DNA from 4 places in the Paenibacillus sp. J31P190 genome. Region 1 is predicted to be linked to each of the others. Evidence: predicted binding sites of a transcription regulator. Region 1 holds the regulator's gene; each other region holds the start of a gene.
The links. Region 1 encodes LexA, which represses DNA repair genes until DNA is damaged. Its sites were predicted from a motif close to CGAACATATGTTCG; they were not measured.

Region 1 (3,982 bases):
ATGTCGCTGGCTTACCTACGCCAAATTCACCCGAGATCACAATATGATCAAAGTATGGTGCGATATTTGGGACACCTGCTAATTTTTCCTTTTGCAGATCTGGCGAGCCATTCGTTAATAACAGTAATTGATAGCTGCCTTTCAAAGCGTCCAATACTCGAAACGTTTCCTCATATACGTAAGGACGGCGTCGGCGTTCTGCTGGAAATAGTTCTCCAAGCTTATACCCGAGCTCACGATCCTCTATCCCCAACGCCGCAAGCCCTCTTGTCCAAGACTCCGTACGATATCCTGGCGCTAGTTTCTCAAGCTTACGAAAATTCTCATTCTCACCTTGTGTGAAATTAGCCCATAAGCCTTCAAAGGGATTAATCCCAATCATCTTCGTAAACGCAAAGGTTTCAAAAGATTCATATAAAGAACGCGCTTCCTTGCGAACAGAGGCTTCCAATTCCGCGGGATTCACCGCAACGTGCTTTGCAGCTTCAGCACATGTCGCTTCGAATGCTTCCTGCACACTGCGATCATCCCACAGAAGCGTGTCATCTAAATCAAAAAGCACAGCTTTCAACGTCATCATTCATTTCCCCTTTTGAATGTTGTATCTATATGAGCAGCGATTACTCTTCGTCCGTAAACTTGATGGAATCAAGTTGAACTTTAAGATTGCCGCGGAATGCTTCAATATATTTCTTTCTGAGTTCGTTGCGTTCATCGATTTCCGCATCTGTTAAGCCAACAGTTTTCGCTTTACGAGCAAGCTCATTAATACGTTCGATATTCTCTTCCATGTTGTCACTCATAATGATCCTCCCAGTCAAAAATTCAATATGAGTACTACTTTGCCATCCCTATTAAGGAATGTCAAGAGACAACAAAAAGAGGCATAGGAACATGTGTCCAAGCCTCATCATATTTAGAGTCTATTAAAAATAGCAGAGTGAATTTAAGGAAGCAATAAAACCTGTCCTTCTTTCAAGGAGCTGGTGGATAAATGATTGATTGTCTTTAATTTATGTGTGTAGGAACGAACGTTCTCATCGCTTTTTTTATGTGTGGAAGCAATATCCCAGAGTGTGTCTCCACGTTGAATAACGACTTGATCTTGTACGACAGCTTTCGGAGTGATGTTAATAGGTGTCATGGAAACTGCGGTCTTTGCAGTTGCAGCCCCATCCCCTGCATAGGCTTGAACCATAGCACCAAATGAAAACACAGTACCAAGAATAACTGCTAATAAAATGAAGCGAACAATTGCTTTTGTATAACTAGAATGAAATGTCATCCCTTTGGATGTGCTAGCAGATCTATGAGGTGCGTTTGTTGTGTTAGTGTTTGTATAAGCCATATACATGAATAATCATCTCCCAAACATTTGTTCTGGTATTAGAATAACACGAACACATGTTTGAGTCAACCCTTTCTCTCGAACTTATGTTTGTACGAACTCGGGTTCTATGTTATACTTTGGGTAATGATTCCCAGTATTGGAGTGATAACTATTGAGTAAGATTTCGCAGCGTCAACAAGCTATATTGGAATTCATTAAGAATGAAGTGAAAGATAAGGGGTACCCACCTTCCGTTAGAGAAATCGGCGAGGCAGTTGGACTAGCTTCTAGTTCTACAGTTCATGGACATTTGGAGCGTCTTGAGAAGAAAGGTATGATTCGTCGAGATCCTACAAAGCCGCGTGCTATTGAAATTCTAGGACTTGACGGTGCGGAAACGCATTTTGCAGTTTCTGTAGCTCGTGTACCTCTCGTTGGTAAAGTTACAGCCGGTGTGCCTATTACAGCAACAGAGAACATCGAAGACTACTTCCCTCTTCCTGTCAGCATGGTAGGAGATAATAATGTGTTCATGCTTAGCGTCATGGGTGACAGTATGATCGAAGCCGGTATTCATAATGGCGATTATGTCATCGTAAAGCAGCAGCAAACCGCTAATAACGGGGACATTGTTGTAGCAATGACGGAAGATGATGAAGCAACGGTGAAACGCTTTTACAAGGAGAAGGATCATATTCGTCTTCAACCGGAGAACTCGGCTTTGCAGCCAATCCTTTTGAAACATGTTACGATTCTTGGCCGTGTCATTGGTTTGTTCCGGGATATGTAATAGCACTACAGCCCTTATTCTACATACAATGCCAATGATAAAGAACCGAGAGGACAATAGTCCCTCGGTTCTTTTGGATGTAAACAGCCTTAAATTACATGGAGCAATGGGGCAAATTGAGGAACTTAAAAGATAGTGAGGCAATCGATCCAAGTATAGATATTTCAAAGTTAATGAAATGGGCTTTAATCCCGTCATAGCCAAAAAGGCTGAACTGTGGATTCAGATAAGAGCCTTTAGAGACTGCTATTACGTCATTATGATCAAATTTTGCGGAAATAGAAGCTTCTTGAGACTTCTATTCGGTAATATTTGGCCCTATTTGATTCAACTTTAAGGAATAGGAGTCTTTAAAGACTTCTATTCTTAATATTTCCACACTTTTGAACAAATTAGCGGTCTCTAGAGACTTCTATTTTCTATTTTCTATTTTCTATTTTCTAGCTTCTAGCTTCCTTTTTCCTTCTGCGGTCTTCATCAGCTATCTGCTATCTGCTATCTGCTATCTAACCCCTTGATAAACCCAGGAGTACTCACACCTTTGGAATTAAGCTAACAAATCAGATAAATACAACTAAAATGCAAGCGCCCAATTTCCACGACGGAAAATAGGCTCAATTGTACCATCACCAAGAACACCATCGATCTCAAGATCAGCCGTCCCAATCATGAAATCCACATGAATCAAACTGGTGTTCCCACCTCGAGCTTTCAGCTCTTCACTTGATAAAGATACGCCATCCTGCAAATTGATCGGGTAGCAGCTGCCTAAGGCCAGATGGCAGGATGCATTCTCATCGATGCCCGTATTGTAGAAAATGCGGTCAAGATTAGAGATCGGCGAATCAAAAGGTACGAGCGCAACTTCTCCCAAATAGCGTGCGCCCTCATCCATATCCAGCAACCTTGCTAGATGCTCATAGCCGACTTCTGCCTGATAATCCACAACTTTCCCGTCCTCGAATTTGAACGAAAACCGATCCACAAGCGCCCCATTCACATTTAATGGCTTGGTGCTCGACACCGTCCCATGAACACCTGTTCGCTTAGGCATCGTGAAAACTTCCTCGGTTGGCATATTCGCCACGAATCGTATTCCACTTGCGTTCTCCGCATCACCGCCAAGCCAAATGTGACCCTCCGGCAATTCGACACGTAAATCTGTACCTGCCGCTCGATATTGAAGCGCCTCGTATTGCTTCTCATTTAACACGCTGCGAACGCGCTTCAATTGATCCATATGAACTCGCCAAGCAGCTACCGGATCCTCTTCATAAACGCGATTTATCCGGAAAATTGCCTCCCACATCGCATCTACCCTCTGTTCTTCAGGCAAATCGGCATACACTTTGGATGCCCACGCTACCGTAGGCGCTTTGATTAAGCACCAACTGAACTTACTTGTTCTCACATAGTGTTGATACTTTGCTCTAGCCGTAGCCATCGATTTGGATGCTCTAGAAATCATGCTTGCATCAATACCTGCGTACAAATCAGGATCCGGTACTTTGATATTCAGTAAAGCTCCACCATTTTCTACAAAGCGTTCTAACATACTCGTATACCACTCTGGATAATAATCAAAAGCTTCATCATTGGCATATTCAAATCTGCTGCGAGTTATCACATCATCCTGCCAGTGCACTTGGACAAAATTTGCCCCTTCCTCATAGGCTTTTTTCACGATAAGTCTAGTTAAATCTAAGGATTCTATCGGCGACTCTATCATCAGATCCTGGCCTTTATGGAGGTTAACCCCAACCTTAACTACAAGCTCAGCGTACTTCTCCAAATTAATTTGAAAGTTGTCCAACATACTTATGATCTCCTTCGCGTGAAAAAGCCCATCAGTTCAGAATCGT
Region 2 (3,982 bases), on a different contig from region 1:
CCGAATCGGTCTTTGATACTGTCCGTCACTTTCTCAAGCGCTCGCGCCTTGATCTGATCCTCGAAGAGGGTAAGCTGATAAGTGTCATCATCTACTAACTGGCTCAGCATGACACCGGCGCGACGCACCGGCATGGTGTCCCAGAACTTGTAGAAAAGCTTTTTCACAGCTTGAAACACCGTACTTGTATGATTCGTAGGATCAGGCATCTTCATTTGACGCGAAAAGCCTGTCGGGGCGTCGAAAGGACTGCACATACAGCTTACAGTAACAATTGAAGCCATATAGCCTTTGCGCCTACAGTCGCGGCACACCTCTTCCGTAAGCTCGAGCAGGATGGTATCTACTTCAGAGGAGTCCGCATAATCCCTCGGCAATGTCATCATATGGCCTACGGACTTCGGAGGCGTATCAAACGTACCGGGCGTGACCGGACTATCATCGAGCCCATTCGCTGTTCGCCACATCACTTCGGCGTGAATGTCCGACTGCTTGCCGAAGCGTGCGCGAAATTTGTTCTTGAGCTGCGGCAGCGGCGTTTTTGCCACGTGGCCGATCGTATACATACCCAGCTTGGCAAAATGCGCGGTCATCCGCGAACCGACGCCAAACATTTTACTTACAGGCTGCTCCCACAAGTATTTCTCCACGTCTGATGGGTGCAGCGTGAATATGCCACTTTCATTCTTTTTAGCCCAAATATCGGTCGCAATCTTCGCTAGTATTTTATTAGAACTAATCCCTATGCGAACCTTTACCCCCGTTTGACTGAGCACCTTTAGCTGAATGGTTTTCGCAATCGTGATCGGATCACCGAACATAGATAAACTCGCCGTAACATCAAGGAACTGCTCATCAATACTGAAAATTTCAACAAGATCGGTAAACTCTTCGTAAATCTTGGTAATCTGCAGCGAAACATCAATGTAATGCTGCATGTGTGGACGCATCACGATCAGCTCAGGACACTTCTTAAGCGCTTCGCCCAACCGTTCGGCTGTGGATACGCCGTATTTCTTGGCCACGGGGCAGGCGGCTAGAATGATACCCGATCTCAGAGCAGGGTCTCCTGCAACAGCAACCGGTTTATCCTCCAAGCCCGGATGACCCGCTTTCTCCACACTGGCATAGAAGCTCTGACAATCCGCTAGGAAGATCGTTCGTTCCCCGCCGTAGCGATCTTTGCTCACCGCAATCCCCCCCGCATATTCATGAGCGTGGTCATAAGCTCAGCCTTGACCAAGCTGCGAAGCATCGTGAAATGATGAATGTAGCCTCGGACTTTGTACTCTACGTTAATGCCTAAGGCATTCATTTCGGTATGGATAACTTTAATATCTCGTTTCTTCATCTGGCTCTTAATACTTTGTAATTCCGGATAAATAGCCATTTCAACCTCTCTGAGATAAAAAAGAATATGATTGTACACGATTTTATCCTTATAAACCTTGAGCTCCTCCATGTCCCTTGCTAGCATATCGAGCAAAATGGGCAGCAGCGTGTATTCCTTAATAATTTGAACATCCTCTTCTGTCTCAATTCTTGAACTTGAACTAACTTTCATATTCCCACCACCATATGCGAACATATATTCGTGTTACTTATTATATACCGAACACGTATTCGTTATGCAAGTGAATTTTTTTGGAAACAAAAAAGGGCCCTTTTCATCAAGGAACCCCGTTTGGGAAACGTTAGTCTGTTTAAGTAATCGATGCCAGCCATGCAAAAGGCTAACGGGCATCGACCTTGCTGGTGGCGCTTTCTGTTCGCTTATCGAAACATGGACCATAGTTTAATCAAGTGAAAGGCATTGTTTGGATCAATCTTTTGGGCTAGGATAAACTCGAGAATTTGGTTTGTTTGGCTCCCGCTCAGCTTCTCGCCGAGAATGCCGGCAGCAAGCCCTATTAGGCGCGTAACCTTTGTATAATCTTGCAAATCAGCCTTCGTAACGCCCTGCAGCAGCATCTTCATGCGTTCCTTGATTTCCGGATTTTTCATCTTGAACTTTACGCGCTCCACGAGCGCAGGATCGATGCCATAATGCTGGTAACTCAATGTTCGCACCTCCGATACCTGTCATGTTCCTATCTTATGAGTGAAAACGCGCAAACTTGACTCATGGCTTTGTATAAAAAAAGAAAACAGCCGCCGCTGCCGGTGACTGTTTGTCTATTTAAGCCATGCTACATATAAATCGCTATCAGAATAACGCATATACAATTTAGCGCAACAAGCAGCGGTATGCCAATGACGAATGAGGTATGTTTTGTCTTATGGCGCCAAACCCGCATACCAAGCCACCCGCCAATCCCGCCACCGAGGGCAGCCAATATAAAAAGACGTTTTTCAGGCACTCTACGCCCGCCTTTTTTGGCTTGTCCCTTGTCGTGTCCCATTTCTATGAACGTAACGATATTCATCAGCAGTAAATAACAGAGGAAATAAGTCAAAGTTCCATACACCTTCGTTTCCAAAAAAATAGTAAGACTCTACTATCATCTTAAAAGCGAATGCGGACACGGTCAAATGTTAATTTATTTCCTTCTTAGAGTAACTCCAACTCCACGACCGTAGCTCTTTGATCCGGCAGCGGATAGCTGGAGTGCTCAGGTCTAGCGAAACTAATGAACGCATCGTCCGGATACTGGGCGGCATTCCAAGGACGGCTTAGGAAGAGCTCGGAACCGTCAGATAGCAACCTTGCTTTCTTCACCTTACCAGCCAACCCGTTTAAGTTAATAGGGCCTACGCTTTCCTCAAACAAGTGGGCATACAGCAGATTACCCTTTTGGGTATACCTGCCCCACTCCGGTTTCGGTAAGTAGGCTTGCCCGCAGCCGTAGATGCTGTCCCCATTTTTCTGAACCCAATCGCCGATCTCTGCCAAAATGTCGAGCGACTCCTTCGGAATCTCGCCGAGCGCATTCGGACCCACATTCAAAAGCAGATTCCCATTTTTGCTAACGCACTCTACCAACTTCCGAATAAGGGTAGTGGAAGATTTATATTGGAAATCTTGAGCTGCGTACCCCCAGTTATTATTCAGCGTGATACAAGCTTCCCATGGAAGTGAATTTCCCTCGTCATCTGTCACGCCTTGCGGCGGAATGATCTGTTCCGGTGAAGCAAAGTCACCCGAATAGCTGAGCGGATTTTTAGTGAAAATAGTTCCGCCTTCTTCACCGCTTGCGTCCAATCGGTTGTCTACGATGATAAGTGGCTGCAGAGATCGAATCATCGCCATCAGCTCGGTTGCTTTCCATGTCTCCCCCTTCATGCGATCGTAAGAGAAGTCAAACCACATCACATCCAACTTACCATAGTTCGTCAGCAACTCTCTTACTTGCCCATGCATATACTGAAGGTACCGATCGAACGTCTCCGGATTTCTTGTATAGCTCTCATTATCCCGCATCGGATGAATGCGATCCCCATAAGCCGGATAATCCTCATGATGCCAATCGATTAACGAATAATAGAGCCCTACCTTTAAGCCTTCCGCCCGAAACGCTTCAATAAATTCGCGAACCAAATCTCGCCCGGCCCGTGTATTCGTTGACTTATACTCAGTGAGAGCGCTATCAAATAAACAAAACCCGTCATGATGCTTCGCTGTCAATACCGCATATTTCATACCCGCTTGTTTCGCCGCACGCGCCCACGCCTTAGGATCATAACGGACAGGATCGAATTCATCAAAATACGTTTGATAGTCCTCTACCGAGATACGCTCGACGCTGCGCACCCATTCTCCTCTAGCTGGAATGGCATACAGCCCCCAATGAATAAACATACCGAATCGATCCTGCAGAAACCACTGCGTACGCTCTGTACGTTCTTGAATAATCGGATGATTGCTTGTCATCAGCTACACACCTTTCGAATTAAATGCGTGTTTAAAAAGTCCACTTTCAGAACCGAGAAGGCCCTCCCGAAGTCCGGAGAAGGAGGAACGGAGCGAGATGTGAGTACCGGA
Region 3 (3,982 bases), on a different contig from region 1:
AGCTTCTTCTCGAACACATGAATCCCATCTGGTGATAGAGTTACAACTGCTTCTGCACCCGACTCTACAAAAGTTGTGGAGTCCGTCCCTGCTGCTTCTTTATAATGTCCATGCGCATCATGTTTCATTACGGCTATCCGATAGCCGCGCTGCTTCATTTCTACGATTAACTTAGCCACTAACGTTGTTTTTCCGCTGTTCGAATAGCCGGCAAAGCCAATACAATGCGCCATCTTTCGTCACTTCTCCTCTTCTTTGTGAAGGGGATTGTTCCTCAAATGATCCATTTGCAGGGAAGTCCCTCTCGCTTTATGATTTCTAATTAACGTAGCAGGATTGTCACCCATCATCCCTGCGGTTAGAATCGCATTTTCCCCAAATTTATCACGAAGTCCATCCATAATACGGTTCAAATTTTCTCGTCTAGGCTGCTTTTCATAATCAAATAGATCCAACTGAACGAACGTTTCTTCCTTCATCGTTAGATTCTGCAGCGTAATCCCAAGCAGCCGAACAGGGTTGCCTTCCTCCCATTGATGATCATATAACTGACACGAGGTTCGATAAATATCGTCCATATGCTCGGTTGGCGTAGGCAAGGTTACGGATCGTGTAATCGTCCTCATCTCCGGATCACGAATCGTGATTTGGATCGTAGAAGCCATCAGCTCCTGCTTTCGAAGTCTTCTTGCCACTTGATCTGCCAGATTTAAGAATACTCGGTGAATTTCTTTGGTATCGGTAAAATCCTGCGGAAGCGTCGTCGTATGCCCAATGGACTTACTCTGTTCTTGTTCGGGGTTTACCAGGGAATGGTCAATCCCATTAGCCGAACGTTTCAGATGTGCACCTAGGATGCCAAAGTGTTTACTTAGCAGCAACTCGTCCCCAACTGCCAGCTGACCTAACGTGTGGATGCCAAGTCTAGTCAGCTTATCCGCCGTCTTTTTGCCAATCCCATATAAATAGTTGCACGGTTTGTCCCACAATACGGTAGGAACATCTCGCAGACGAAGCACAGATATCCCATTCGGCTTCTTCATATCGGAACCCATCTTAGCAAGCAGCTTATTGGGGGCAACGCCAATCGAACAGGGCAGACTCAGTTCCTTCATGATCTGTTGCTGAATGTTATTCGCGATCTCAAGTGGCGTTCCAAATTGCTTGGACCCTGTTATATCGACGAAACACTCATCGATTGACATGGATTCCACCATAGGTGAATAACTATAGGCTATCTGCATAAACCGCCTTGAGAAGCTGCGATATAGCTCGAAATCAGGTCTTATCAGTATCAAATCCGGACACAACTTCATCGCTTGCCTAACTTGCATACCTGTCTTGATCCCCACAGCGCGCGCCGCATAAGATGAAGTAACAATAATCCCTTTACGAAGCTCAACACTCCCAGCAACAGCCAAAGGCTTTCCTTTATATAAATCAGGCTCAACAGCCTCATGAACAGAGCAATAGAATGCATTCATATCTATATGCAAAATGACTCTACCTTGCTTGGGATAATGATGCTGAGTTGTCACCATTTATATTCCCTCCCATTGATAAACGACCAACTATTAGAGCCATTTTCAGCATACAAAAAATTATACTTTCAAGCAAACGTATTTTTGCGTTATGATGTCTTTACCCATACTATTATGATATAATCGTAAATTATACATTAGCGCTTTAAAGCAAGCACAAGCACCTGCACATCAAGCACCGAAGTCACTTTGCTAGCTTTTGAAGGAGGAACCTATGCCAACATCAGTCAAAATCTTCGACACCACACTACGAGACGGTACGCAAGGAGAAGGCATCAGCTTATCCGTCGAGGATAAAATTAAAATTGCCCGCAAGCTCGATGAGCTTGGGGTTCATTATATTGAAGGCGGATGGCCGGGCAGCAACAGCAAAGATATTGAATTTTTTGAACGCGCTCGCGAAATGAAGTTCACAAATGCGAAGATTACTGCCTTCGGCAGCACGCGACGTAAAGATTCCATTGCTGCGGATGATATTAATCTGAACAGACTCGTGGAGTCAGGCGCTCAGGTAGCAACTATATTCGGTAAGTCCTGGGACTTCCATGTCACAACGGCTATTCAAACTACACTTGAAGAAAATCTTGCCATGATCTACGACTCCGTTCTTTATTTAAAAAGCAGCGGACTTGAAGTCATCTACGATGCCGAGCATTTCTTCGACGGTTACAAGAATAATCCCGAGTACGCGCTGCAAACAATCAAAAAAGCACAAGATGCCGGAGCTGATTGGATAGTCCTATGTGACACTAACGGCGGCTCATTACCTGGAGAAGTTACTGCCATTGTCACTACTGTTAAACAGAATGTCACCACCCCCATCGGAATTCACGCTCATAATGATTGTGAATTAGGTGTAGCAAACAGCCTTGCCGCTGTACAAGCAGGAGCAGGACAGGTCCAAGGAACTATTAATGGCTATGGAGAACGCTGCGGTAATGCTAACCTTAGCTCCATCATCCCTAACCTTCAGTTAAAGCTTGGTTATTCGGTTATTTCCGAGGAGCAACTCAAATCATTAACGCCAGTTTCGAGATACATTAGCGAAATCGCCAACATGCATATGCCTGTTAATCAGCCTTATGTCGGGAATGCGGCATTTGCGCATAAAGGCGGTATTCACGTTTCAGCCATTCTCAAGGATGCTAGTACGTATGAGCATACGAAGCCTGAACTTGTCGGCAATAAACAACGTGTACTTGTTTCAGAGCTTGCGGGGCAAAGCAATGTACTTGTGAAAGCCCAAGAACTGAATCTAGACTTTAATAAAGAACATCAGAAAACCAAAGAAGTCATTGAGAAAATTAAAGATCTCGAGCATCAAGGCTATCAATTCGAAGGAGCCGATGCCACACTGGAACTTTTGCTGCGCGAAGCATTCGAAGGTCTAGAAGAGATTTTCACATTAGAATCATTCAAAATGCTTGTTGAGAAGTCCGCTAATCAATCGGTTGTCTCCGAAGCCATTGTTAAAGTGAAGGTTCATGGCGAAACGATCTATACCGCGGCAGAAGGCAACGGTCCTGTAAATGCTCTTGACAATGCCTTGCGTAAAGCGCTGATCCAATATTACCCTGATATTAAGAACGTTCATCTCTCCGACTATAAGGTACGTGTCCTTGATGTGAAAGGCGCTACTGCGGGTAAGGTTCGCGTTCTGATGGAATCGACTGACTTCAATACCACATGGAACACACTTGGTGTGTCCAGTAACATTATTGAAGCGAGCTGGTATGCTCTCGTAGATAGCTTGCGTTATGCATTAATCGGAAGAAAACGTGTCGAGCCTGCGAACAAGGATCAACAAGAGCGCCTAGGTTTAGTAAACCATTAATGAGTAAACTTCACTCAAGGTTGAACGATCGCGTTTAAAGAGTAAAAAAGCTGCAAAGAGTACGCCAACCATCGGCGCTTCTCTTGCAGCTTTTTTACTCTTTAATGAGACTTGCAATTTTCTTGTCCAAATCTCTAGGAGAGAGTACATGAACAACCTCGCGAATGACCCCATTTTTATCGATTAAGAAACTGGTTGGAATAGCGACAACTCGATAAGTATCCGCATTCGTTCCTTGCTTATCTAATAACACCGGGAATGGGTATTTGTAGGTTTCCACAAACTTCGTAATGTTCTCCATTTTATCACCAGGAGTCACATTGACCGCGTAGAGATCAAACTGCCCTTGATATTTGTTGTACACATTAACCAGATCCGGTGCCTCTTCCTCGCATGGACCACACCATGAAGCCCAGAAATTAACGAACAAAGGCTTATCACGCGGCCCACCAATCGTGTAGTCTTTCCCATCAAGCCCTTTTAACGTAAACGAAGGGGCCAAGAAATTCACTTTTGGCGCTTGCTCAGTAGGCATAAGTGTCGCTTTATTCTCGCGTTGGGCGTTTTGATAAATAGCAAAACCGGCTAATATAACCACCAGGGCTAT
Region 4 (3,982 bases), on a different contig from region 1:
ATATCCCACAACGTACGCCGGGCTTGAGGATCGAGTCCGGTTGTCGGCTCATCCAGAAAAACCACCTTCGGATCATTCACGAGCGCCAACGCAATGGCGAGTCGCTGCTTCTGACCGCCGGATAAGTTTTTGACGCGGTCATTCTTTTTTTCGCGCAATATCATGTCGTCGAGCAGCGGCTCGATCGGCACTGAGCTTGGATAAAAGCTTGCGTACATGCGGATAATCTCGTGGACGTGGAGCAGGTCGAATAGCGAAGTCGATTGGAGCTGAACGCCGATGATTTCCTTAACCTTATTCAAATCCTTTTTCGTATCGAAGCCTGCAACAAGTGCCCTCCCTTCGTCCGGACGCCGCAAACCTTCGATCATTTCCATCGTTGTCGTTTTGCCTGCCCCATTTGGCCCGAGCAGTCCGAACACTTCCCCTTCACGCACTTGGAAGTTAATTCCATTCACCGCAGTGAATTTGCCATACCTTTTGACGAGTCCGTCCACTTCTATGATGGCGTTAACCAAGGTTGGTTCCTCCCTTTCGATATTCCTACTAGTGATTCTTGTGCCATTTTTGACACTTATTTTTCTCGAATGACCAATAGTACACCAATAAAAATTAATAAGGTACCTATCCCAAAAGACAGGCCAACTTGCTCACCTAGTAATAGCCACCCTAAAAAAGTACCTACTATAGGCTGAAAAAAGAAGAATAATCCGCCACTTGAAGCGTTAAGCATTTGAAGTCCACGATTCCAAAGTAAAAACCCACATGCAGTGGAAATAACGCCTAAGAATAAAAGACCACCCCAAATAGCTGGATGCATCATGGCTTGAAAATCGAGCTCATCTAAGCGAGTAATTGTATAAGGCGTTAGTAAGGCGATTGCCACAAGAGTAGCATAGCTCGTTACGACAATTGGTGAATAATGCTCTGGTACACGTTTAATAAGAACAGACATAAGCGACCATGTTAGTGCTGCAATAAGCAGTGATACGCCACCAAGTTGATGAGATAAATCGATATGGGCATTTCCAACAATCGCACAGACACCTGTTGTTGCTAAAACAATAGAAATTGCCTTTTTAAATGTAATTTTTTCTTTTAAGATGATACGCGCAAACAGCACCATAAATGCGGGTGTCGTTGAAGTAATAATGGCACCCATTTGTGCATTAGAGAGCATCGTACCTACTTCTTGGGTTACGATAGAAATTGTATTTCCAACAAGCCCAATAATGAAAATTAATGGCCAGTCTCGTTTAGCAATCCGCCATGATTGTTTTGTTACGACGCCAATAACTAGCAATGCAAAAATCGCAATAACATAGCGGAGCCATACTAATTCAAGGGGTGGTATAACGTCTACCACAACTTTTACCACAACATACATCCCGCCCCAAATACTAGCAGCGAGTGATAAGTATAAAGAACCTAATAACGTTTTTTTCATGTTGTACCCTCCGTTTTTTCAAGACATTTCCTGTCCTTAACGGAGTTGTAGTTATTCTACCGTTAAGGGAGAATAACTACAGGTACATCATTTTCAAATAATGGTGACCACATCATCAGCTTCAGCTCACTTTCAAAACGTTTAATTGATTATACAACAATAGGGTTGATTTAGGCACCAAAGTTCAACTAAGAAAATACCGCTTTACATGCTGTGCCACTGCGACCAGTGCGTATTTTATTCCACCAATTCTACATTCAAAATATCGTCAAATGCTACCCAATCCGTACCATTTTCGTGGGATAGCTTTACTCTTCTTATCTCTTGATCAATTTTGGTGATTAGACCTGTAATTTGCCCATCCCCAGCCTCATTATAAATCTTTACACTAATAAATTGCTGGCTAAGTAAGGCATTAGCCATTACGTTGGCTATCTTTTTATTCTCACGATTACTAATACTCATTATGACTCCACTCCACTTCCAGAACATTTGTTCTGTACTTATTATACTTTTAGTAGTTCGAGTGGTAAAGAGTCTTTGGATATAGAGTTTCATTCGTTGGATTCGACAAATCGTATCAAATTCCACCCGTTTACAACGAAACGAGGTTTATTCATAATTGTATGTGGGTTACCATCTATTTCCAAGGAGTGATTCCATGTCAAAGAGCATCTTAATTCTAACCGGTGACGCTGCAGAAGTTCTGGAAGTGTATTACCCCTATTTTCGTGTATTAGAGGAAGGATACGAGGCCGTAATTGCTTCACCGACTAAGAAAGTTCTTCGTACAGTTGTTCACGATTTTATCGACGATTGGGAGACCTACACAGAGAAGCCAGGGCATCTGCTTCCGTCACACATCGCTTTCGTTGATGTAGATCCTAGTCAATATGATGGTTTAATCATTCCTGGAGGCAGAGCCCCAGAATACATTCGTTCGAACGAGCATGTTCCGCGCATTATTCGTCACTTTCTTGAAGCTGATAAACCAATCGGCGCTATTTGTCATGCTGCACAGGTATTCTCCGCTTTAAAAGACAACCGCTTTTTTGAAGGCCGCACCATGACTGCCTATAACGCTTGCCGTTTAGATGTTGAGCAGCTCGGAGCCTTATATACGACAGATTCACTTCATGTGGATGGGAAATTAGTCACTGGTCACGCTTGGCCGGATTTACCAGGCTTCATGCGCGAGTTTTTGAAACTGCTCTCCAAATAACTTACGTTGATTTTATAATAATCCTCGTTTTTTGCAGTCTGCTTGGCCTTACCGTATTTTTTTCTACAAGCTTACCGGATATAGGTAATTTATCCCATATTTAAAAGTTATCTCAAATATTTGAGGGCATAAAGTATTGGTCTATTTAACTCTGTAAAATATTACCTATCTCTGTTAAGATATGTTTTCCAAGGATTTTCGCTTAATAAACACACAAAAAAGGAGGCAAATATTGATGAGAAAATTAAGATTAGGTTTTATTACGGGGTTTTTAGTAGTCTGTATGTTACTAACATTCTCGGGAGCAGCCAGTGCAAATGACTGGCCGGGTCCAACGATTTATGCGGATGATTGGCCTGAGAGAGGTTGGTGCTGAGTCTAGCCCAGATTTCTTTGAACAGTTCTAAACTGATGCAGAATCAAGAGAGAACTGAAAAAGTCCGATATTTCTAGATTCCAAAATAATAAAATTAAACGAGCCTCTAGAATCACTTCTAAGGCTCGTTTTGCGTGTAGGGAGACATTCTATATTCAAGATTAGTTTTCATACGAATATTAAATTAATTATTTGTTACTCGATACAGAGGGGCAATTAACCGCATCAACATATCGACCTTCGGAATTCGATAGTCATCAATCCCGTTCGCATTGATGACCATGATACCGGTAAGGACAGATAAAAAACAGGCGATAAGCTCTCTAGGGTCTCCTGCCGCCAATTCTCCGACCTGCTGTCCCTCTTGGTATAACGGAAGCAGCATCTCAATAAAAGTATCCATCGAATACTGCTCCAGAAGGTGCTTAACCGTTACGGGCACACCGTCGGACGTACGCGCCTGGTGGATGAGCATGAAGTACGGTGCTCCGCTTTCATCGAGAATTTCCGCCGTCAAAGCCCTAATTTTCTCGATTGGCGTTCCCGGCATTTCATAGATGCTTCGCATGGCCGCTTCCGTTTCGACCATCGCCTCTTGAACAAGCGACATAAACAACTCATCTTTCGATTTGTAATAATGGTAGAGCAGCCCGTTGCTAATACCTGCTTTTTCTGCGATCATGCTCATCTTCGCGCTAACGATACCTTTATGGGCAAACACCTGGATGGCCGCCGCCTTAATTTGTTCTCTTCGTTCATCGCGGATTTGATGCAATTGTTCATCGTTTAATGGTGCCAATGTCGAGTGCTCCTTTGCCGGACGATATAGATATCTATCAGTATAACAAATCCGATTTTTAAAATCACTATTGCCTTGCCGGCGCGAACGGCGTTTCCGAGAATCGGGGCAGCAGATCTTCCAGAACTGCCTCGACCG

Region 2: a site for LexA is predicted at 1,582-1,595, ahead of AC58U0_RS14455 (YhjD family protein). Genes of this name have one in related genera too.
Region 3: a site for LexA is predicted at 1,615-1,628, ahead of AC58U0_RS07700 (DNA polymerase IV). Genes of this name have one in related genera too.
Region 4: a site for LexA is predicted at 1,933-1,946, ahead of AC58U0_RS19660 (YolD-like family protein). Genes of this name have one in related genera too.

What each region holds. Positions count from the first base shown of each region.
Region 1 is NZ_JCAUAS010000002.1:248,819-252,800, forward strand. Features, by position in the region: gene AC58U0_RS04750 (HAD family hydrolase) at 1-577, opposite strand, end outside; gene AC58U0_RS04755 (DUF896 domain-containing protein) at 621-803, opposite strand; gene AC58U0_RS04760 (LysM peptidoglycan-binding domain-containing protein) at 947-1,354, opposite strand; gene lexA (transcriptional repressor LexA) at 1,503-2,120, shown strand; gene AC58U0_RS04770 (aminopeptidase) at 2,695-3,933, opposite strand.
Region 2 is NZ_JCAUAS010000006.1:209,096-213,077, forward strand. Features, by position in the region: gene AC58U0_RS14450 (DNA polymerase IV) at 1-1,190, opposite strand, end outside; gene AC58U0_RS14455 (YhjD family protein) at 1,187-1,564, opposite strand; gene AC58U0_RS14460 (stage VI sporulation protein F) at 1,774-2,061, opposite strand; gene AC58U0_RS14465 (DUF1294 domain-containing protein) at 2,190-2,456, opposite strand; gene AC58U0_RS14470 (alpha-L-fucosidase) at 2,552-3,871, opposite strand.
Region 3 is NZ_JCAUAS010000003.1:145,545-149,526, forward strand. Features, by position in the region: gene mobB (molybdopterin-guanine dinucleotide biosynthesis protein B) at 1-233, opposite strand, end outside; gene AC58U0_RS07700 (DNA polymerase IV) at 240-1,541, opposite strand; gene cimA (citramalate synthase) at 1,756-3,375, shown strand; gene AC58U0_RS07710 (TlpA family protein disulfide reductase) at 3,470-3,982, opposite strand, start outside.
Region 4 is NZ_JCAUAS010000011.1:18,871-22,852, forward strand. Features, by position in the region: gene AC58U0_RS19650 (ABC transporter ATP-binding protein) at 1-518, opposite strand, end outside; gene AC58U0_RS19655 (DMT family transporter) at 575-1,447, opposite strand; gene AC58U0_RS19660 (YolD-like family protein) at 1,685-1,912, opposite strand; gene AC58U0_RS19665 (DJ-1/PfpI family protein) at 2,109-2,669, shown strand; gene AC58U0_RS19670 (hypothetical protein) at 2,905-3,045, shown strand; gene AC58U0_RS19675 (TetR/AcrR family transcriptional regulator) at 3,230-3,844, opposite strand; gene AC58U0_RS19680 (FAD-dependent oxidoreductase) at 3,912-3,982, opposite strand, start outside.